DNA from 3 places in the Lentibacillus salinarum genome. Region 3 is predicted to be linked to each of the others. Evidence: riboswitches for the same ligand, from Rfam matches in the RefSeq annotation. Region 3 holds a riboswitch; each other region holds the start of a gene.
The links. Region 3 has a riboswitch for thiamine pyrophosphate ahead of ACFQ4A_RS04275 (YkoF family thiamine/hydroxymethylpyrimidine-binding protein). Riboswitches for the same ligand answer to the same signal wherever they lie in the genome.
Positions count from the first base shown of each region.

Region 1: another riboswitch for thiamine pyrophosphate. It lies ahead of thiW (energy coupling factor transporter S component ThiW); the one in region 3 lies ahead of ACFQ4A_RS04275 (YkoF family thiamine/hydroxymethylpyrimidine-binding protein).
Region 2: another riboswitch for thiamine pyrophosphate. It lies ahead of ACFQ4A_RS11990 (thiamine phosphate synthase); the one in region 3 lies ahead of ACFQ4A_RS04275 (YkoF family thiamine/hydroxymethylpyrimidine-binding protein).

Region 1 covers NZ_JBHTNH010000060.1:47,184-53,411, forward strand. The annotation lists gene thiE (thiamine phosphate synthase) at 1-311, opposite strand, end outside; gene thiM (hydroxyethylthiazole kinase) at 315-1,085, opposite strand; gene thiD (bifunctional hydroxymethylpyrimidine kinase/phosphomethylpyrimidine kinase) at 1,086-1,889, opposite strand; gene thiW (energy coupling factor transporter S component ThiW) at 1,902-2,393, opposite strand; TPP riboswitch at 2,489-2,605, opposite strand; gene ACFQ4A_RS18470 (DUF4064 domain-containing protein) at 2,840-3,265, shown strand; gene ACFQ4A_RS18475 (YhdT family protein) at 3,462-3,731, shown strand; gene panF (sodium/pantothenate symporter) at 3,728-5,173, shown strand; gene ACFQ4A_RS18485 (nucleotidyltransferase family protein) at 5,359-5,649, shown strand; gene ACFQ4A_RS18490 (HepT-like ribonuclease domain-containing protein) at 5,684-5,833, shown strand; gene ACFQ4A_RS18495 (HepT-like ribonuclease domain-containing protein) at 5,838-5,957, shown strand.
Region 2 covers NZ_JBHTNH010000026.1:9,970-16,197, forward strand. The annotation lists gene ACFQ4A_RS11980 (YitT family protein) at 185-1,024, opposite strand; gene ACFQ4A_RS11985 (hypothetical protein) at 1,139-1,489, opposite strand; TPP riboswitch at 1,957-2,066, shown strand; gene ACFQ4A_RS11990 (thiamine phosphate synthase) at 2,162-2,758, shown strand; gene thiS (sulfur carrier protein ThiS) at 2,801-3,004, shown strand; gene ACFQ4A_RS12000 (thiazole synthase) at 3,005-3,769, shown strand; gene ACFQ4A_RS12005 (MoeB/ThiF family adenylyltransferase) at 3,769-4,782, shown strand; gene ACFQ4A_RS12010 (PTS galactitol transporter subunit IIC) at 4,838-6,172, shown strand; gene ACFQ4A_RS12015 (PTS sugar transporter subunit IIB) at 6,169-6,228, shown strand, end outside.
Region 3 covers NZ_JBHTNH010000003.1:208,328-214,555, reverse strand. The annotation lists gene ACFQ4A_RS04285 (acyl-CoA dehydrogenase family protein) at 1-694, opposite strand, end outside; gene ACFQ4A_RS04280 (flavin reductase family protein) at 957-1,454, shown strand; TPP riboswitch at 1,934-2,041, shown strand; gene ACFQ4A_RS04275 (YkoF family thiamine/hydroxymethylpyrimidine-binding protein) at 2,133-2,726, shown strand; gene ACFQ4A_RS04270 (ECF transporter S component) at 2,741-3,346, shown strand; gene ACFQ4A_RS04265 (ABC transporter ATP-binding protein) at 3,333-4,928, shown strand; gene ACFQ4A_RS04260 (energy-coupling factor transporter transmembrane component T family protein) at 4,912-5,691, shown strand; gene ACFQ4A_RS04255 (YkvS family protein) at 6,084-6,228, shown strand, end outside.

The sequences.
Region 1 (6,228 bases), on a different contig from region 3:
ATTATTTTATCGGGAAACATCTTTCGCACTTCTTTAAGCCGCATGTCATCCTGTCCAACATGGATGCCGTCAGCGCCTAATCGTTCAACCAGATCAATATCATCGTTTACGAAAAACAAAACGTTATAACGCGTACAAATGTCGCGCAGTCTGCGCCCTAACGCCAATTTGTCTTGACCAGTTAGTGATCCTTCTCCTTTTTCGCGGAACTGAAAAGCTGTAATACCCGCTTGTGCTGCTTTTTCCAAAACATCCTCTGGTGTGTAGTTGCAGTTCTGACTACCCATGATAAAGTATTTTCTCAGGTTCATAAGCTATTTCCTTTCCAGCTCAGCAGGATCAAGTGACAGGGCATCGATGAAACGAGGGAGAAACGTTCCTGGGCCATTGACATCTGATCGTTTGGCTGCATGTTCTGCGGCCAATCCGTAAAATTCAGCAGCAGTCAGTGCTTGTTGCCCGATGGCTTCGTTTGTTGTCAGGCACGCCGTTAACACAGAACCGAGCAGACAGCCGGCCCCGGTGATTTTGCTTAAAAATGAATGGCCAGAGTCATTATGCAGCGTCGCACCATCCATACAAATGACGTCTGTTTTCCCGGTGACAATGGCGGTAGTCTGATACATTTCAGCCACCTTGGAAGCAATTTTATCGGCATTCCCGTCACCAATGGATTCGACACCTTTTGTTTCCCATGGGATTTCAACGAGGTGTGCGAGTTCACCAGCGTTCCCTTTAATCACGGTCGGCTGCACCTCATCCAGGATGTTTTTCACCGCTGTTGTCCGGAAAGGGGTTGCAGCAACACCGACTGGATCAAGCACGACCGGAATTCCTTTTTCATTGGCCGCTTTGCCTGCCTGAATCATCGACGGCAACTCTTGAGCAGTCAGCGTACCGATATTAAGTAGGAGACCATCGGCATTGGACGCCATGTCCGCCGCTTCTTCTTCAGCTTTTGCCATAACCGGGGCAGCGCCAAACGATAACAACCCGTTCGCTGAAAAATTCATGACCACTTGATTGGTGAGATGGTGGATAAGTGGTGTTGTTTCGCGAACCTTTTGAATGATGTTGTCGTTCATTTATGTCACCCTTTCCGTCCGGTGTACCCAATGGTTTGTCGGACCGCTTCCATGTCCAATTGAAAAGGCGCCCCTGATGGCTGCGGTTACAAAGTCTTTGGCCTGTTGAACAGCGTCAGATAATTTATAGCCTTGACTTAGATAAGCTGTGATGGCTGCTGAATAGGTACAGCCGGTGCCATGCGTGTTTTTTGTATCAATCCGCTCGGCTGAAAAGGTATGCATTTTTTCGCCCGCATATAAAAAGTCGACAGCCTTTCCTTGCATATGACCGCCTTTCACTAAGGCAGCCCCTGCACCGAATTCATGGACAATCCGTTTGGCAGCCCGCTGCATGTCTTCGGATGTTTCAATGGTTTCGCCAATAATCACTTCTGCTTCCGGGACATTCGGTGTGACCAATGTCGTCAATGGAAGCAAGCTTTCGCGCAGGTAATCGCGGGAGTCCTCTGAAATCAGCGTATCACCACTTGTGGTCACCATCACCGGATCCATAATATAAGGGATAGCTAATCCGGAGATTTTGTTGGAAATGGCATTCATGATATCGACATTCGCGAGCATACCAGTTTTGAATGCCTGAAACGGAATATCGGAAAGGACTGAATCCAATTGCTGTTTGATCATGGGAACCGTTATATGCTGTACATCTTGGACGCCCGTTGTATTTTGGGCGACAACGGATGTGATGATCGACATGCCATACGTTTTTAATTCCTGAAAAGTCTTTAGATCTGCCTGGATGCCAGCACCGCCACTTGGGTCGGTACCGGCAATTGTCAAGGCTGCGGGTATATGGTGCATGGTAAAGCCTCCTTATACGCGATTTTCCAATATGTTTGCCTGGTTCACTTTGGACACGATGAACCAGCCGATTAAAGCACCTGAAACACTGCTGACGAGAAACGATGGGATAAAGAAAAATGCCCCGGCCGAGCTGCCCAGTAGTATTCGTGCAAATGGCACAGCGAACAGTGACCCCATGATGCCGGTCCCGATTGCTTCACCAAGCGCGGCCATCCCTTTTCTGTTTGTTATCTGATAAAACCAGCCGGCGAGAAAAGCACCGACCATGCCGCCGGGAAAAGCAAGTAGCGTGCCCAGACCGAGCATATTTCGGAGCAGACCGATCATAAATGCGATAACAACGGCCGGTCCGGGTCCCAGTGTCACAGCTGCCATGACGTTGACGGCATGCTGCACCGGGTAAGCCTTGGCGACGCCCGCCGGGAACCATAAGAGCTGTGCTCCCAGCGTTCCAATAGCGACAAAAACAGCCATTGTTGTCAGTAAGCGTGTTCGTTTCAATTCGATTCGAGTCCCTCCTCTCATTAGGGGTGGGAGGAAATCATAAAAAAAGCCAGATCCATAGACTGGACCTGGCTTGAAATAGCTGAAATCGGTATGTCGTCAGACTACTTCCCTACGCTGGTCTTAACCAGATCAGGTCCGTAAGAGTCGGAAAGCTTAGAACGCCTTTCCTCTCAGCCCACGATTGCTGGGCACCCCTAGTAGTTCGCAAACTATTCTTTTATACATGTTAAGTGTAACAGAAGGGGAAGCGTTTGTCATGAGATTATTAAAATTTCACATCAAGTCTGGTAGAATGGAAGAATGCCGGGAGTCAGCTTGCTGTCATTGAACATGACATATATCGGTAAGACCGATCTGATTTATGGTACAATTGATAAAACAGTGGGCGTTGAATAAATGATTTTCCACGTCGCATAAGATGAAACGGAGGAGGTATTTATATGAGCAGAACAGGTGAAATCGTCTTAACCATCATTGGTGCCATTGTTTATTTTCTTTTTACAATTTTCGGCGGATTCATGGTATGGCTGTTTGGTAATGAGACTGTTTTAGATGAAACAACAGAAGAAATACAGCAGCCTGAAATTGCAGCCGGTGATATGGAAGCGGCCCTTGGAATGATGCAAGGGAGCGGCTGGTTTATTATCGCTCTTTCTGTGATTGCTCTGATTTTGGGTATTCTATCAATTTTATTCGTAAAAGGTAACAATAAACCAAAAGCGGCTGGCATTATTTTGATTGTGACGGCTGCAGTGTCTACTTTGATTACCTTTGGAACATTGATATTTGGTGGCATCTTTTATTTAATCGCCGGCATCATGTGCTTGGCACGAAAAGCCCCGCCACAAGCTAGTCCAACCGAATAAATGGTGAAAAAAGAGTGATTTCCCAGTGGTCACTCTTTTTTCGTGTGTCATTTAAGTTCTACTCTTGGATCAATTTTTTAAATATTTACAACCTGATGTACTATGTTATATTAATAGAGAAAAGTCGTAACTTGGCGTTTTTTGCTGTGAGGGATTTGAACTGTAAAAGGGGGCTCATTTAATGAAAGGGCAGAATATGTCGGATAGTGACCCACGTTACAAAATAGCTAACCGTGAGGCATTAATAGGGATTGGACTGGCAATTTTCAACTTTATCTGGTGGTTTGCCTTCGCATATGGTCTTGGCGGTAAGGACCCATCCGACTATACATATGTTTTCGGGCTGCCAGCGTGGTTTTTTTATAGCTGTGTGCTGGGGTTTGTTGTCATGGCTGTTCTGGTGACAATTGTCGTCAAAAAATGGTTTGTGGATGTTTCGTTTGATGAAGAGGGGAATGAAACATGAATTGGGAGGCATTAGTTCCGTTAATTGGCGTATTGTTAATTATATTTGGGGTTGGTGTGTGGGCCGGTAAATACATACGATCATCCAATACATTCATTCAGGATTATTTTCTCGGCGGCAGAAGTCTTGGCGGATTCGTTCTGGCGATGACGATGACGGCAACTTATGGCAGTGCCAGCAGTTTTATTGGCGGTCCCGGTACGGCTTATACCGAGGGGCTTGGCTGGGTGCTTCTGGCGATGACACAAGTATCGACCGGTTACTTCGTCCTGATGGTACTGGGGAAAAAATTTGCGATTGTCACACGGAAATATAAAGCACTGACAATGGTGGACTTTTTGAAAGAACGGTATCGCTCCAAATGGGTTGTCCTGTTTTCGGCATTCAGCATTATTATCTTTTTATTTTCCGCCATGGCAGCTCAGTGGATTGGTGGGGCCCGTCTGATTGAATCATTGGTCGGCATTCCATATACAACGGCATTATTCATTTTCGCGCTGTTCGTACTGATCTATGTGATCATCGGCGGTTTCCGGGCGGTAGCGCTGACGGATGCCATCCAAGGGACGATTATGTTTGTCGGGACCCTCATATTGCTGATCGCAACCATTATCGCAGGGGGTGGGCTTTCCAATCTCATGTCGGATCTTTCCGCAGAAAACCCGAATTTGATTACGCCATATGGTGCTGAGGGCACCCTTACACCGGCCTTTGTGTCATCGTTCTGGATACTGGTTGGCGTAGGGGTTGTGGCCTTGCCGCAGATCACCGTCAGGGCGATGTCCTATAAGGACTCCCGCTCTATGCATCGTGCCATCATTATCGGTACAATCGTTGTCGGTGTCATCATGCTGAATATGCATTTGATTGGTGTGCTGGCCAGACCGATATTACCTGGTATTGAAGTGGGCGATAAAGTCATGCCGCTTATTGCACTGGAAGTTTTGCCGAACTGGCTGGCAGGCCTTGTGCTGGCGGCTCCGATGGCAGCGATTATGTCAACTGTTGATTCGTTGTTACTGTTAGTGAGCTCATCAATTGTTAAAGATGTTTATCTGAATTACGTCGAACCGAAAGCATCACATAATCGGGTGAAGGGCCTCAGTTTCGGGGTTACAGCGGTCCTAGGAATTATCATTTTTCTGATGGCCCTCAACCCACCTGATTTGATTATCTGGCTGAACTTATTCGCATTTGGTGGTCTACAGGCGGCGTTTATGTGGCCGATTGTAATGGGACTTTATTGGCAAAAAGGCAATAAATACGGTGCGCTTGCTTCAATGATTACCGGCGTCGGTCTATATATTCTGTCGGATACATTCTTCCCGCAACCATTCGGATTGCATTCGGTCGTGCTGCCGGTCGTTGTCGCATTTTTTGCTTATGTGTTCGTAAGCCTGGGGACACAGGAAAAATCAGTTGGTGAGGAAGCGGGTTTATAGCAAATTTTTACAACTGTTTACTTGAGCGGAGCGCTGTAGATTGGGGCAAAATTGCTATAGTTCAGCTACGGGCATCGACAGAATGAGACTTTAGCAAATGGTATTGTATTGCAGTGTGTTCATATGGAAAAATTCATTAGAATAAAACCGTCAACGATTGTATAATAAGTATAGAGGTGTTAGATGTGTCGATCTATACAACGCTAAAAGATAATCGGGAGAAAATATTAATAAGTGCTAGGGAGCATGGTATTCAAAACTTAAAATTGTTTGGATCAGCCGCCAGAATGGAAGATCAAGAAGATAGTGACGTTGACTTCCTTGTAACCTTTGAAGACGACAGAAGCCTGTTTGATTTAATTAGATTTAAAAATGATGTGGAAGACATCCTTCATAGAGATGTGGATGTTGTGACGGAAAATGCTGTTCACCACAGTATAAGAGTTAAGATATTGAGTGAGGCAAGACCGCTATGAAAAATGATCGTATATATTTAATTTAACCCATATTTTGGAATGCATCCAAAGTATTGAATCCTATTTGCCAAATGGAAAGGAAGATTATTTTAGTTCAAAGATGACACAGGATGCCGTTATAAGGAAATTGGAAGTTATTGGGGAGTCAACAAAAAGGATTTCAAAAGAAATGAAATTGGAATAGTGATATGCCCTGGAGAGAGATGGCGGGGCTGAGAAATGTGCTCATTCATGAATACTTAGGCGTAGATAATGAAATCGTTTGGAATGTTGTAGAAAATGAGCTCCCAAAATTAAGAAAAATATAACAGACTTACTAAATAAATTCTGAACTGTGACTTGGTCGCAGTTCATTTATTTGCGAGCAGTGAATCAGAGGTTATTTGAAATACTGGCGTCAAGTTTTCAATCCAAAAACGAAAATATATCATCTATTAAAAAGGTGACATCAGGGAAGATGGTCGAATAAAAGGATTGATTTTCTTGGCCATAAATGTTTTCCAGAATAAATAAACCCTGATTTAAACCATATTTTTCAATGAATCTGCTCTGGTGATCAACAAGCAAATATTCCTGTTT
Region 2 (6,228 bases), on a different contig from region 3:
CCTGTTCCGTTTTGTTAGTAGGGCAGAGCTCGATCTTCAGCCCGTGCGGAAAAACTTCAGCCCGAGGGCACAGTCTTCGGCTCGAGGGCAGAATCTTCGTCCCGAGCGGGGAAACTTCAGCCCGAGCGCACAATCTTCAGCTCGAGGGCGCAATCTCCCGCCCGAGATAACGATACCTCCGTTACTATGGTTTTTTTGACCAGGAGAAGCTACCGCCGAATACATCACGGACGTCGTGGATGACGACGAAGGCTCTGTCATCGACTGTGTTGATGATGCGTTTGAGTTTCATAATCTGGTATTTGTTAATGATGATGTAGGCCATATCAGCGTTATCTTTCATGTAACCACCATAGCCTTCAAATACCGTTGCGCTTGTTTTCATTTGCTGAACGACTTCATCGGTTATTTCCGGGGCATAAGCGGAAATGATGCTGACGGCTTTTCGTGTGTCAAGCCCTTCGATGATCAGATCTGTCGCCTTTTTACCAACAAATAATGAAACGATCGTATACATGGTGTGGAGCGGACCGATGATAAACAGACCGGATGTCACAACAGCTGCGTCGAGCGCAAAGTTGGTCCGCGTCAAATCCAGTCCGAAGTTGTGGTTCAGCATACGCGCAATAACGCTAGTCCCACCCATGGAACTGCCGGTCCGAAAAATCAGGCCGGCGCCGATACCAATGAAAAATCCCGCGAAAATGGCTGATACGAGCGGGTCTCCCAACGAATCAACTCCGATTTCGGTGATATACATAAAAAATGAAATGAGCGGCGCGGTGATCACAGTCAGAAAAATGGTGCGTCGTGGCAATACGCGATAGCCAATCAGGATGATGATCGATGCCAAAATGAAGTTCACAATACCCGGTGACCAGTCAAACGCATAGTGTAATATAATCGATAATCCCGGAAGACCGCCGTCAGCGAGATTGTTCGGGATTGCCAGAAAGGTCAGCGCCAGGGCATAAAGTAATGTTCCGGCCACGATCATGATCAAATCTTTAACCAGTCTCTCCATCTTCCCCACCTCCATGTTCTTGTTTTATCACGTATGTAACCGGCAGGCCGACAAAAATTCGGGCGTCCTGTCGCATTGTCGGCCCGGCACGTCCTGTTCGCCGTAGCCCCCGCGTCAAGCCTGCGGGGCGAAATCAGGAATGATAAGTGCGGCCCCGTTGATGTTCAGCCTTCTCCGGTTGATAACCGCCCTGCTCCGGTCGAAGTTCAGCCTTCTCCGGTCGATAACCGCCCCACTCCGGTTGATGTTCGGCATTCTCCGGTCGATAACCATGCCACTCCGGTTGAAGTTCAGCCTTCTCCGGTTGATAACCGCTCCACTCCGGTTGAAGTTCGGCGTTCTCTGGTTGATAACCGCCCCGCTCCGGTCGAAGTTCCGCGCTCTCCGGTTGATAGCCACCCCGTCCCGGTTGAAGTTCGGCATTCTCCGGTCGATAACCGCCCCACTCCGGTTGAAGTTCGGCATTCTCCGGTCGATAACCGCCCCACTCTGGTTGATAATCGGATGGACGCATCACTCAACGGCCAGTATATGTCCGATTTTGTTCGGGTTTGCGCGATGCAGGCTCAACGACGCCCGAGTAATTAGTCTTTCTTCCTTATTATTAGTGCAATGGGGGGGAGGAAACGCAGACTAAAACCGCCACGTCAATTGCCAACGTCTGCATGACCACATCCTGCAGGCCCAACCACGCCACTGATTGACGTTTCACCTACTGGCATTATTAAAACGGTTTATCATGTGGCGACAAACCGTCAGTCAGTCCGGAACAGCTATCAATCTAGTTTATATGGGATACAGTTTAGCATGTCTTATTCCGATCAAGCAATATATTAGGGACTCCAGGAGGTTTCAACCGATGCTGTATTCCTTACGCTTTTTTGACACATCTGAATTTTCGTGTTAATTTAATGTTAAATTGAATAATTTTGTAATTCCACTAGGGGTGCTTTTGTAAAAGGCTGAGATCGGAGTGGCTACTCTGAGACCCTTTGAACTTGAGACGGTTAAAGCCGGCGTAGGGAAGTGGCAAGTTGAACAGCACTATGTTCCTTGTTGATAGCGATGCTCAAACCACTTTCCATTGGCTTTTGGAAAGTGGTTTTTTTCGTTGGGCCGGTGAATACAGGAGGAGGGATGCGTATTCAGGAGCTTCATGTTATTTCAACTGGAAAACAGTCGCCCGAGGAATTGATTTCGATCGTTAAGCAGATTCATCCATATATTGATTATATCCATCTGCGTGAAAAGACGTGGACGGTCAGTCAATTGGAGGAGACCATTGATAGCTTCATAGCAGCGGAAGTGCCGCAAGGGAAAATCGTTGTGAATACAAATGCTGAAACAGCCTACAAGAAGGCGGTCGCGGGTGTGCAGTTGACACACCGGAGCATTGGTGTTGCCAAAGCCCGGCATCTGTATAGCGGTTTGCGCATCGGTTGTTCAGTTCATTCGATCGATGAAGCCACAGCTGCGGAGGCGGATGGAGCAGATTATCTGTTTTACGGTCACATCTTTGAAAGTGGTTCAAAACCTGGTGTGGAATCGAGAGGACTGGTGGGGCTGCGGGAAGTGGTCCAAAGCACATCGATCCCGGTCATGGCGATTGGCGGCATTACCCCGGAAAATGCGCGCGATGTTATGGCGTCCGGTGCTGCCGGTGTTGCGGTCCTGTCGGGTATTTTGTTGGCGGACGATCCGCTGGTAGCTGTACGACGTTATGATATTCGTTAACGGACTGTCGCAGTGGACTCATGTTTCAAAGGGGGTGAACTTATGCAACTCATTGTCAATGGCAACATGGCCGAAATGCCTGATACGGTGAAGACAATCGCGGATGTGAAACAGCATTTTAACATTAACAATCCGGTAGTCATTGTCGAGCACAATGGCGACATACTGGATAAAGAGACGCACACGGCGCAGAAAGTGGCAGATGGTGACAAAATTGAATTAGTCCAATTTGTAGGAGGCGGTTGAATGTTAACAATTGGTGACAAATCATTTAATTCTCGATTATTTCTCGGAACAGGTAAATATCCCAATTTTGATATGCAAAAACAAGCGGTGGATGTCTCAGAAACCGATGTCCTGACGTTTTCAGTGCGGCGGATGAATATTTTTGAACCGTCCCAGCCGAATTTTCTGGAAAAGCTTGATGTGGAAAAATATAGTCTCCTGCCGAATACAGCAGGTGCTAAAACAGCTGAAGAAGCGGTGCGCACCGCAAAACTGGCAAATGCCTCAGGGCTGTGTGACATGATCAAAGTGGAGGTGATAGGCGACGACAAAACACTGCTGCCTGACCCCATCGAAACGTTAAACGCAACTGAGGAACTGGTGAAAGAGGGTTATACGGTTTTACCGTACACGTCGGATGATGTTGTGCTGGCGCAGCGGCTTGAAGAAGCGGGTGCTCATGCTGTTATGCCCGGGGCTTCGCCGATTGGTTCCGGCCGGGGGATTGTTAATGCGCTTAATTTAAGCTTAATTATCGAACAATTAACGGTGCCTGTCATTGTCGATGCCGGGATCGGTTCGCCGAAAGATGTCGTGACAGCGATGGAGCTGGGGGGTGATGGCGTTCTCTTGAATACAGCCGTCTCAGCAGCTTCGGATCCCGTTAAAATGGCTGAAGCGATGAAGCTGGCGACAGAAGCCGGCCGATTAGGCTATGAAGCAGGACGGATTCCGAAAAAACGCTATGCTACCGCAAGCAGTCCCATGGAAGGAATTAGTGTCTAATGTTTGAACGGTACTCCCGCCAAGTATTATTTCCCGGTATTGGGGAAGAAGGACAGACGTTGCTTCAAAATAAGCATGTCCTGGTAATAGGGGCCGGCGCACTTGGAACGGGCAATGCGGAAATTTTAGTCCGTTCCGGTGTCGGCAAAATCACGATTGTGGATCGGGATTATGTCGAATGGAGCAACCTGCAGCGTCAACAATTATTTACGGAAAAGGATGCTGAAAATCACATTCCGAAAGCTGTTTCGGCCAGGGAACGATTGGAAGCGATCAATCGTGACGTGACGATTGAGGCGCATATTGCCGATGTCACCCCGGCTGAGATGGAACAATTCGTATCGGGTGTTGATCTGATTATGGATGCTACCGACAATTTTGAGATTCGCATGATCATCAATGATGCGGCACAAAAATATGGGATTCCGTGGATTTATGGGTCGATTGTTGCCAGTTATGGGATCAGTTATACGATCGTGCCAGGCACCTCGCCGTGCTTACATTGTTTAATGGAAGGTATCCCGATCGGCGGATTGACCTGCGATACAGGCGGCGTGATCAGCCCGGTCGTGCAGATCGTGGTTGGGCACCAGACAGCTGAAGCACTCAAAATTTTGACGGAAAACTGGGCCAGCTTGCGGCGCGAGCTAATTTCATTCGATGTCTGGGAAAATGAACAGTCCACCGTCAACGTGGATAAATTACAAAAGGTAGATTGCCCGTCCTGCGGGAAGGAGCCGATTCACCCATTCTTGAGCCAATCCCAGACGAAAACCGAAGTGCTTTGCGGGCGTAATACGGTGCAAATCCGGCCGGCATCGAAGGAAACACGAGACCTGGAGAGGGTGGCAGCGAATTTGTCGAAACTGGGAAAAGTGGAGCAAAATTCATTTCTGCTTCAATTTAAAGCCAATCACAATCGCATGGTCATGTTTAAAGATGGCCGTGTGCTTATCCACGGGACAAATGATGCGACAGAAGCCAAGTCGCTTTATCACAAGTTTTTTGGCTGACGTTATGTCACCTGATGGGGTTGAAAGCAGATTGTGCTGACAGAGGGGTGAGTCTTTGCAAGTCTTACAATGGTTTGTCGATTTGGGAGCAAATGTCATGCTCCCAATGATTATATTCGTATTTGCGCTTATTTTAGGGACAAAGCTAAAAAATGCCTTTTACGCAGGGCTGACAGTTGGGATCGGATTTGTCGGATTGAACCTGATCATTGAATTATTGACGTCAAGTTTAGGGCCGGCAGCTGAATCGATGGTCGCCCGCTTTGATTTTGATTTAAACACGATTGATGTCGGCTGGTCGGCCGCAGCGGCGATTTCATATGGAACTGCATTGGGCAGCCTGGCGATTCCAATCGCACTCGGTATCAATTTTGTCCTGCTGCTGTTTGGATTGACGAAAACATTGAATGTCGATGTGTGGAACTACTGGCATGTAGCGTTCACCGGCTCTCTCGTTTATGCCATGACGAATGATTTTGCTTTGGGGCTGTTTACCATAGCGGTTCATGTGCTCGTTATTTTCCTGCTGGCCGATTTGCTGGCGCCTGATATTGCGAATTACTTTGGTTATAAACAGATCACATTCCCGCACGCGGCGTCCGCGCCATCGTACTTTCTTGCAAAACCCCTTGATGCTGTGTTTGAACGTGTTCCGGGGTTAAACAGGATCGAGGCCAGCCCGGAAGCCATTCAAAAGCGGTTTGGCTTTTTAGGCGATTCGATGGTCATTGGCACATTGCTTGGCCTGATTATCGGCGTTTTGGCTGGTTACAATGTGACGGATACATTGCAGCTGGCCATCAAAACGGGCGCTGTTTTAGTGCTGATGCCGAAAATGGTGGCGCTATTAATGGAAGGTCTAAATCCCATTTCCGAAGCTGGCAGCAACATAATTAAGAAACGATTTCCGGACCGGGATTTATATATTGGCATGGACAGCGCTTTATCTGTTGGACATCCGGCTGTTTTATCGGCTTCTTTGCTCATGGTCCCGATCACGCTCTTGTTAGCGGTCGTGCTGCCAGGCAATACGGTGTTGCCATTCGGCGATTTGGCGACACTCCCATTCCTCGTCTGCTTAATGGTGCCAGTATTTAGAGGGAATATTCTCAGAACGCTCATAGCGGCAACGGTATACATCGGCATCGGTTTATATATCGCAACTTGGATCACCCCATTATTTACCGAGATGGCTATGGCGGCTGATTTCGATATGGACGATTATACAAGCATTTCCGCACTGGTCGATGGTGCCGTTTGGACGACAGGATTGTTTGCAGGGCTCGGAAAACTATTGCACTGGTACGGAATTGGATTCATTGGGCTGCTGGCTTTCGGTGGCTTAGTGTTTATCAATAAATTCAAAAACAGAGGGGGACCCCCATCATGAAAAAAATGCTCATTATTTGCGGGACAGGTGTGGCGACATCAACCGTCGTCATTGAG
Region 3 (6,228 bases):
GTTTACCTGATGACGGCATTTCAACAAGATCATCTTTTTCAACATGGACATTTTCTAATACGAGGTCATGGCTGCCAGTTCCACGCATCGCAATGGAATCCCACGTTTCTTCTATCCTGACGCCTTCGCTATCACGTTTAACCAGGAAATTCCCTACATCATCGGTGCCATCTATGGAAGCACTTACCACAAAGTAACTAAGAATAGGGGCGAGTGTGGTAAATGTTTTTCTGCCATTAATCACCCAACCCGTACTATCTTCTTTTACAAAGGTTTCCGGTTTGCCCCCGCGGGTAGGACTCCCTGTAGCCGGTTCTGATGCAGCATTGTTGAGTAATGCACCAGTTTCTTTTACGTCATGTGCGACAGATGCGTATTTATCTTTCTTCCAAATGTCATTTTCGCCAAGATGTTTCATGATTCCCATATGCCATCCAATAGAAAGCGCGGTCGATCCATCTGCCTTCCCAATTATTTCTTGGTAGCGCAGCATTTCGTGGAGAGAGGCTCCCAATCCTCCGTGTTCTTTCGGTAAGGTCACTGCCGGATAACCGATGGCTTTTAAATCCTCAAAGTTTTCAAAAGGGAAAGTTCCATTTTCATCATGTTTTATGGCACGTTCTGTAAAAGGTTCGACTGTTTTAGAGAATAAATTAATTCGTTCGTCTATAGTGCTTTGTCCCAATAAATTCATGTGTACACCTCCGCTTGATGATCATCATTTTTAATAAAACATATAAAAATTATGTGAATTATAAGGATTATTATTTCATGGTTTATCAAAAATTTCAATAGTTCATTTTATTTTTATACCAAGTTGACAAATCAGAATAATATGTTTTAGCATATATTACTATATATCTATCGTAGTTTGTAAAATGATTTAAATACATTCGAAAAATATGTGGACTTAAATCAAGTGGTGTTACTGTTGAAAAAATGGAGGGATAAAATAAATGGATATTGACCAATTCAGAAATGCGATGGGGAAGTTTGCAACAGGTGTTACGGTTATTTTGACTGAGGTGGATGGGGACGACGTTCATGGCATGACGGCCAATGCGTTTATGTCTGTATCGCTTAGTCCAAAGTTAGTGACGATTTCAATTGGAGAAAAAGTCCATATGCTTAGTAAATTGAAGAGAAGTGGTGCGTTCACCGTGAATATACTAGCGTCCAATCAAGAGGAATTATCAAGAATTTTTTCCGGGAACCTGAAATGTGAAACGGAAATTGAGTTTGATTGGCTTGATGGTAAGCCAGTTTTACCTGGCGTATTAGCACAGATCTCTTGTGAAGTCGTAACGGAACATGTGGAAGGGGATCATACATTGTTTTTTGGGAAGGTGAACGACATTAACGTTGAAGAAAAAGATCCTCTTATTTTCTATGGAGGACGCTATTGTTCATTGGCTGAAAAGGAGGCAGTGGGACAGGCGCGTCGTCTCAAATAAGAAACGCTGTGTCATAAAAGTGCGTTTCTTTTTCCAAGTACATGGGGACATCGTCAAGATTATAAGTTTTTCTTCAATAAAGAGTGAGGATATTTGTAAATAAAAGATGGAATATAAAGCGAATAATGGATAGGCAAACCAGCTGCTTGATACATGAGCAAAACCCGGAACATACCTCAAGCTTTACCGTGTTTTGAACGAGCTGCACAAAAGAATCCTCACGGGAAGCTTGACAGGTGATTGATCGTTAAATGTGCGGATTTCATCTTAAGCTCGGGATATCTTTCTTTCACAAATTGAATCACCTGTTCAATTCAAAAATAGGGTGCCAGGCATAGACACAACTTGATAGTTGGTTTGCATATCCGCGCATCATTAAACAGGTAGCAGAGCCTGTGGTCTTATAGGCGTAATAACTAACCCCTTTACAAAATTCACAAAACTATTTATCATGAAGATACATGGAAAACTGCATAACCGACAAGCACTAGGGGAGCTGCCGGAATTGGTGGCTGAGAGGATTCTTCGTCTGACCCTTTGAACCCGAACTGGATAATACCAGCGTGGGGAAGTGCAGTTCACTGTATAATAAATAAACGTGATTATGTATATACGTGTAAACTGCATTCCCTCGGGAGTGCAGTTTTTTTGTAGTAACAATCAAGAAGGAGGAGAAACATGCAAAACAACAGCTGCGGAACAAGTAGAATTGCGGGGTGCCAGTTTACGCTGCTCCCAATGAGTGACAAGTTCGTTGACATTATTATGGGAGCGCTGGATGAGGTGGATACGTCAAACATCTGGAAAAAAACGGATGATGTGAGCACCTGTGTGCGTGGAAAGATGGAGCATGTTTTCGATGTGACGCAAGCGCTTTTCCTGCATGCGGCAAATACGGGGGAGCATGTGGCGATGAGCGGCACGTTTTCCATCGGCTGCCCGGGGGATACGGAGGCAGATGCCTATATGGATGGGGCTGAGACACCGCTGAATGAAGCGACATCCAAACAGATTTCTCAGCAAGCGGGCTGCAAATTTTCTCTATATCCAATGGGTAGAGAGGATTATATGGATACTATCTATGAACAGATTGACCTTTCCAAACACCGCAATGTGGAGGTGAGCGCTTCCCATTATGCAACAAGATTGGATGGAGATGTGAAGGCCATCTTTGAGGCGCTACATCAGTCCTTTGACAGTGTGCAGGAGAAGGTTTCCCATGTAACCATGACGTTTACCATTTCAGCAAACAGCCCGTCCAATAAGACATAAGGGGGAGCGATTTTATGACGAAGCAATGGAAACTAAAAGAAATTGTCCTGATGTCCATTTTAGGAGTCGTCTTCGGGATTATTTATCTCCTATTTTTCCTAGTTGGGGAAGGGATTCGTAATATCCTTGCACCATTCGGCCTTGCACCATTTGGCTACGAGATCATCTATGGTGTCTGGTTTATTGTCTCAATCATGGCGGCTTACATCCTGCGAAAACCCGGGGTCGCCTTCACTGCTGAAGTGATTGCAGGGGTGATCGAGATCCTACTCGGTTCAGCGGCAGGCCCCGGTCTGCTTCTTTCTGCCGCCATCCAGGGGGCAGGGGCAGAGTTTGTCTTCGCGCTTACCAGGTGGAACGATTATCGTCTGCGTGTTCTTGTTCTTGCCGGTATATCTGCCGCCGTGTTCAGTTTTGCCTGGCATCTCTACTCGGCTGGCATGATTGCACTCGCGCCATGGCTGATCGGCTCGACACTGATCGTACGCATCATCAGCAGTGCGTTGATTACAGGGGTTCTTGGTAAATGGCTCAGTGATCAGCTTGCCAAAACCGGGGTGCTCCGCGGATATGCTTTAGGGAAAGCATTGCAAAGGAAGCGGCAATATGAAAGTGCTTGAGGGACGGCAGCAGCCGATACTTGAGGTGCGTGACTTTTCCTTTTCCTATGGGGAAATCGATGAACAGCCATTGTTCGATGGGCTCCGTTTCACGTTGAACCGGAATGACGTAACCCTCTTGATGGGCGCAAGCGGTGCCGGGAAAAGCAGTCTCGCCCTCTGTCTAAATGGGTTGTATCCGGAAGCCATCGAGGGAACGGCTTCCGGGGATATCCTTTTCTATGGAAAAAATATTTCGGAATTTGAGAGGGGAGAGCTGACACAGGAAATCGGCATTGTCTTTCAGGACCCGGAAAGCCAGTTCTGCATGATGACGGTGGAGGATGAGCTGGCATTCACCCTGGAAAACAGGAAGATTCCCGCTCCTGCGATCCGCGGGAGAATCAAAGCTGTACTGAAAGCAGTCGGAATGGAAGGTTTTGAAAACAATAAAATCCATGAACTGTCGGGCGGACAGAAGCAAAAGGTTGCCCTCGCTGCCGTCCTCCTGCTTGAGCCGGAAATGCTGATCCTTGATGAACCGACGGCAAACCTCGATCCGGTATCAAGTCTGGAATTCATCAAATTGGTGGGGAAAATCCAGAAAGAGCGGCAACTATCTGTTCTGATCATCGAACATCAAGCTGATGACTGGCTTGATCTTATCAGCCGGGTACTAGTAATCGGCCGGGATGGACAACTGCTGGCAGATGATAGGCCGGAGCGGTTGTTCACAGAGAAAAAACAGATTTTGGAACAAGAAGGGATTTTTTTGCCAGATGCGTATTCCGATAGCCCCGCATTTCGGGAAAAGTGGGCGCGGATTGTGCCGTCAGAGAAAAACGTTCTTTCTGTCCGCGGTCTGTCCTTTTCCCGCCGTAAACAAGAGGTACTGAAGAATGTGAGCATGAATGTCTGTGGCGGGGAGCTTGTGGTTATCGTTGGGGAAAATGGAGCAGGGAAGTCCACCCTGCTTCAGCTGATGGCGGGCCTCCTAGACCCGTGTGCTGGAACTATCTCCCTGTTTGACCGCCCGCTGGGGACATGGCAGGAGAAAGACCTGCGAAAGCGCATGGGTTTTGTTTTTCAGAATCCAGAGCATCAGTTCATCACGGATACCGTCTATGAGGAGTTAACCTTCGGGATGAAGCTCAACGGCTATGCCGACGAGGGGATGGAAAGCGCTGCGGATCATCTGATGGAGCAATTCCATTTAAAAGCGTACCGAAACAACAATCCATTTGCTTTAAGCGGCGGGCAGAAACGAAGGCTCAGTGTGGCGACCGTTCTGGAGGAGACGCCGGATATTCTGCTGTTCGATGAACCGACATTCGGACAGGATGCTGCCACAACGTTGGAGCTGATGGATTATGTTATGGCGTTGAAAGCCAAGGGGATAGCCATTGTGTTTGTCACCCATGATATGGATATCGTTGATGCTGCCGACCGTGTCGTGGTTCTGAAACAAGGGAAAGTGGCATTCTCTGACAGGCCGGCTTCTCTATGGAAGGAAGGGGAACTTCTTCAGGCAGCGAGGCTAAGACTGCCGGCAAGACTTCGGAAAAGCGTGGAGGAAGGTGAGTTGTATGATCTCATCCATTAATCCATCCATCAAAGCATTTGCGGTATTGATTCCAGGCGTACTGCTCGGTCTTACCTATGATGTGTTGACACCGTTATTGTATTTTATGTTTATTCTAGCTGTCACATGTACCATGACAGACATTCCGATTCTCCGTTGGCTGAAACTTTTCACCCCGTTTCTTATCCTTGCTTTGAGTTTTGCCTGGATGACTGTTCTGTATGCCAATCAGACCTTCTCTACGGGGGAAGTGGTTTTCACGCTGTGGAATCTGGCGATCACGACGGGCAGTATCGAGACCGGGATCAGCCTGGCACTCAGGTCCCTTTGTTTCGGCGCGCTGTCGCTGATGTTCATTCTGACGACAGATTCGACCAAATTGATGCTCAGTTTCATGCAGCAATGTAAGTTGCCTCCGAAGATCACATACGGTATCCTGGCCGGTTACCGCTTTCTGCCCGTCTTCCAGCATGAGTTGCAGATACTCAGGCAGGCACACCGCATCCGTGGCGTCAGCCGAGCGCGCGGAATCAAAGGTAGAGTTAATCAATTCCGCCGTTATGCCATTCCGCTTCTGGCTAACGGCATTCGGAAGGCCGAGCGTGTTTCCATCGCGATGGAATCCAAAGGCTTTACCGGTGATCCTGACCGCACGCATTATCATAAACTGACTGTCGGAAAGCGTGACTGGCTGTTCTTTGCACTGATGATCGGAACGTTAATAACAGTGTTTGTATTATCGTATTATCTGGGGTATTTGAAAATATTTGGCAAACAATTTTGATAGAGTATGCGTGAGTGATAAACGTTTTGCTATCACAGTATAGCAGTAGTTTAAATCATTCGTTAACAGACAGGGAAAAATTTAATGAGTCAAGGACCGGTTATTGAAATTCAGCGTGGATGCAGGTGCAAAACCTGACAATGTTGCGGTATAGGAGGTTTCCATTGAGTACCTGCGCTTAGTGGAAACCTTTTTCATGTTTTTAATCATGTTGTGCGAACATCATGATTAGATAGCCGTTTGGATTGATAAATTACAAACTTATGCCACAAATTCACCAAACTCTTGCCATTATCGTCATTTAGAATGAACGTACAATCTGACAACCAGATTGTTTATAAAGGTAACAAAAGCGAATGGACTGGCATGACGCATTCCAAAGGAGATACGAAATGTTTGTACCGGATAGAAAAAAGGCTGAACCTGGTGACATTATCGCGTTTGAACAAGGTGGCAAGATGGTCAAAGGAAAGGTCTTGCCATCGAAAACGAAGAACAGTATTATTGTTGATATATCCGATATGAAAGACTATGAAA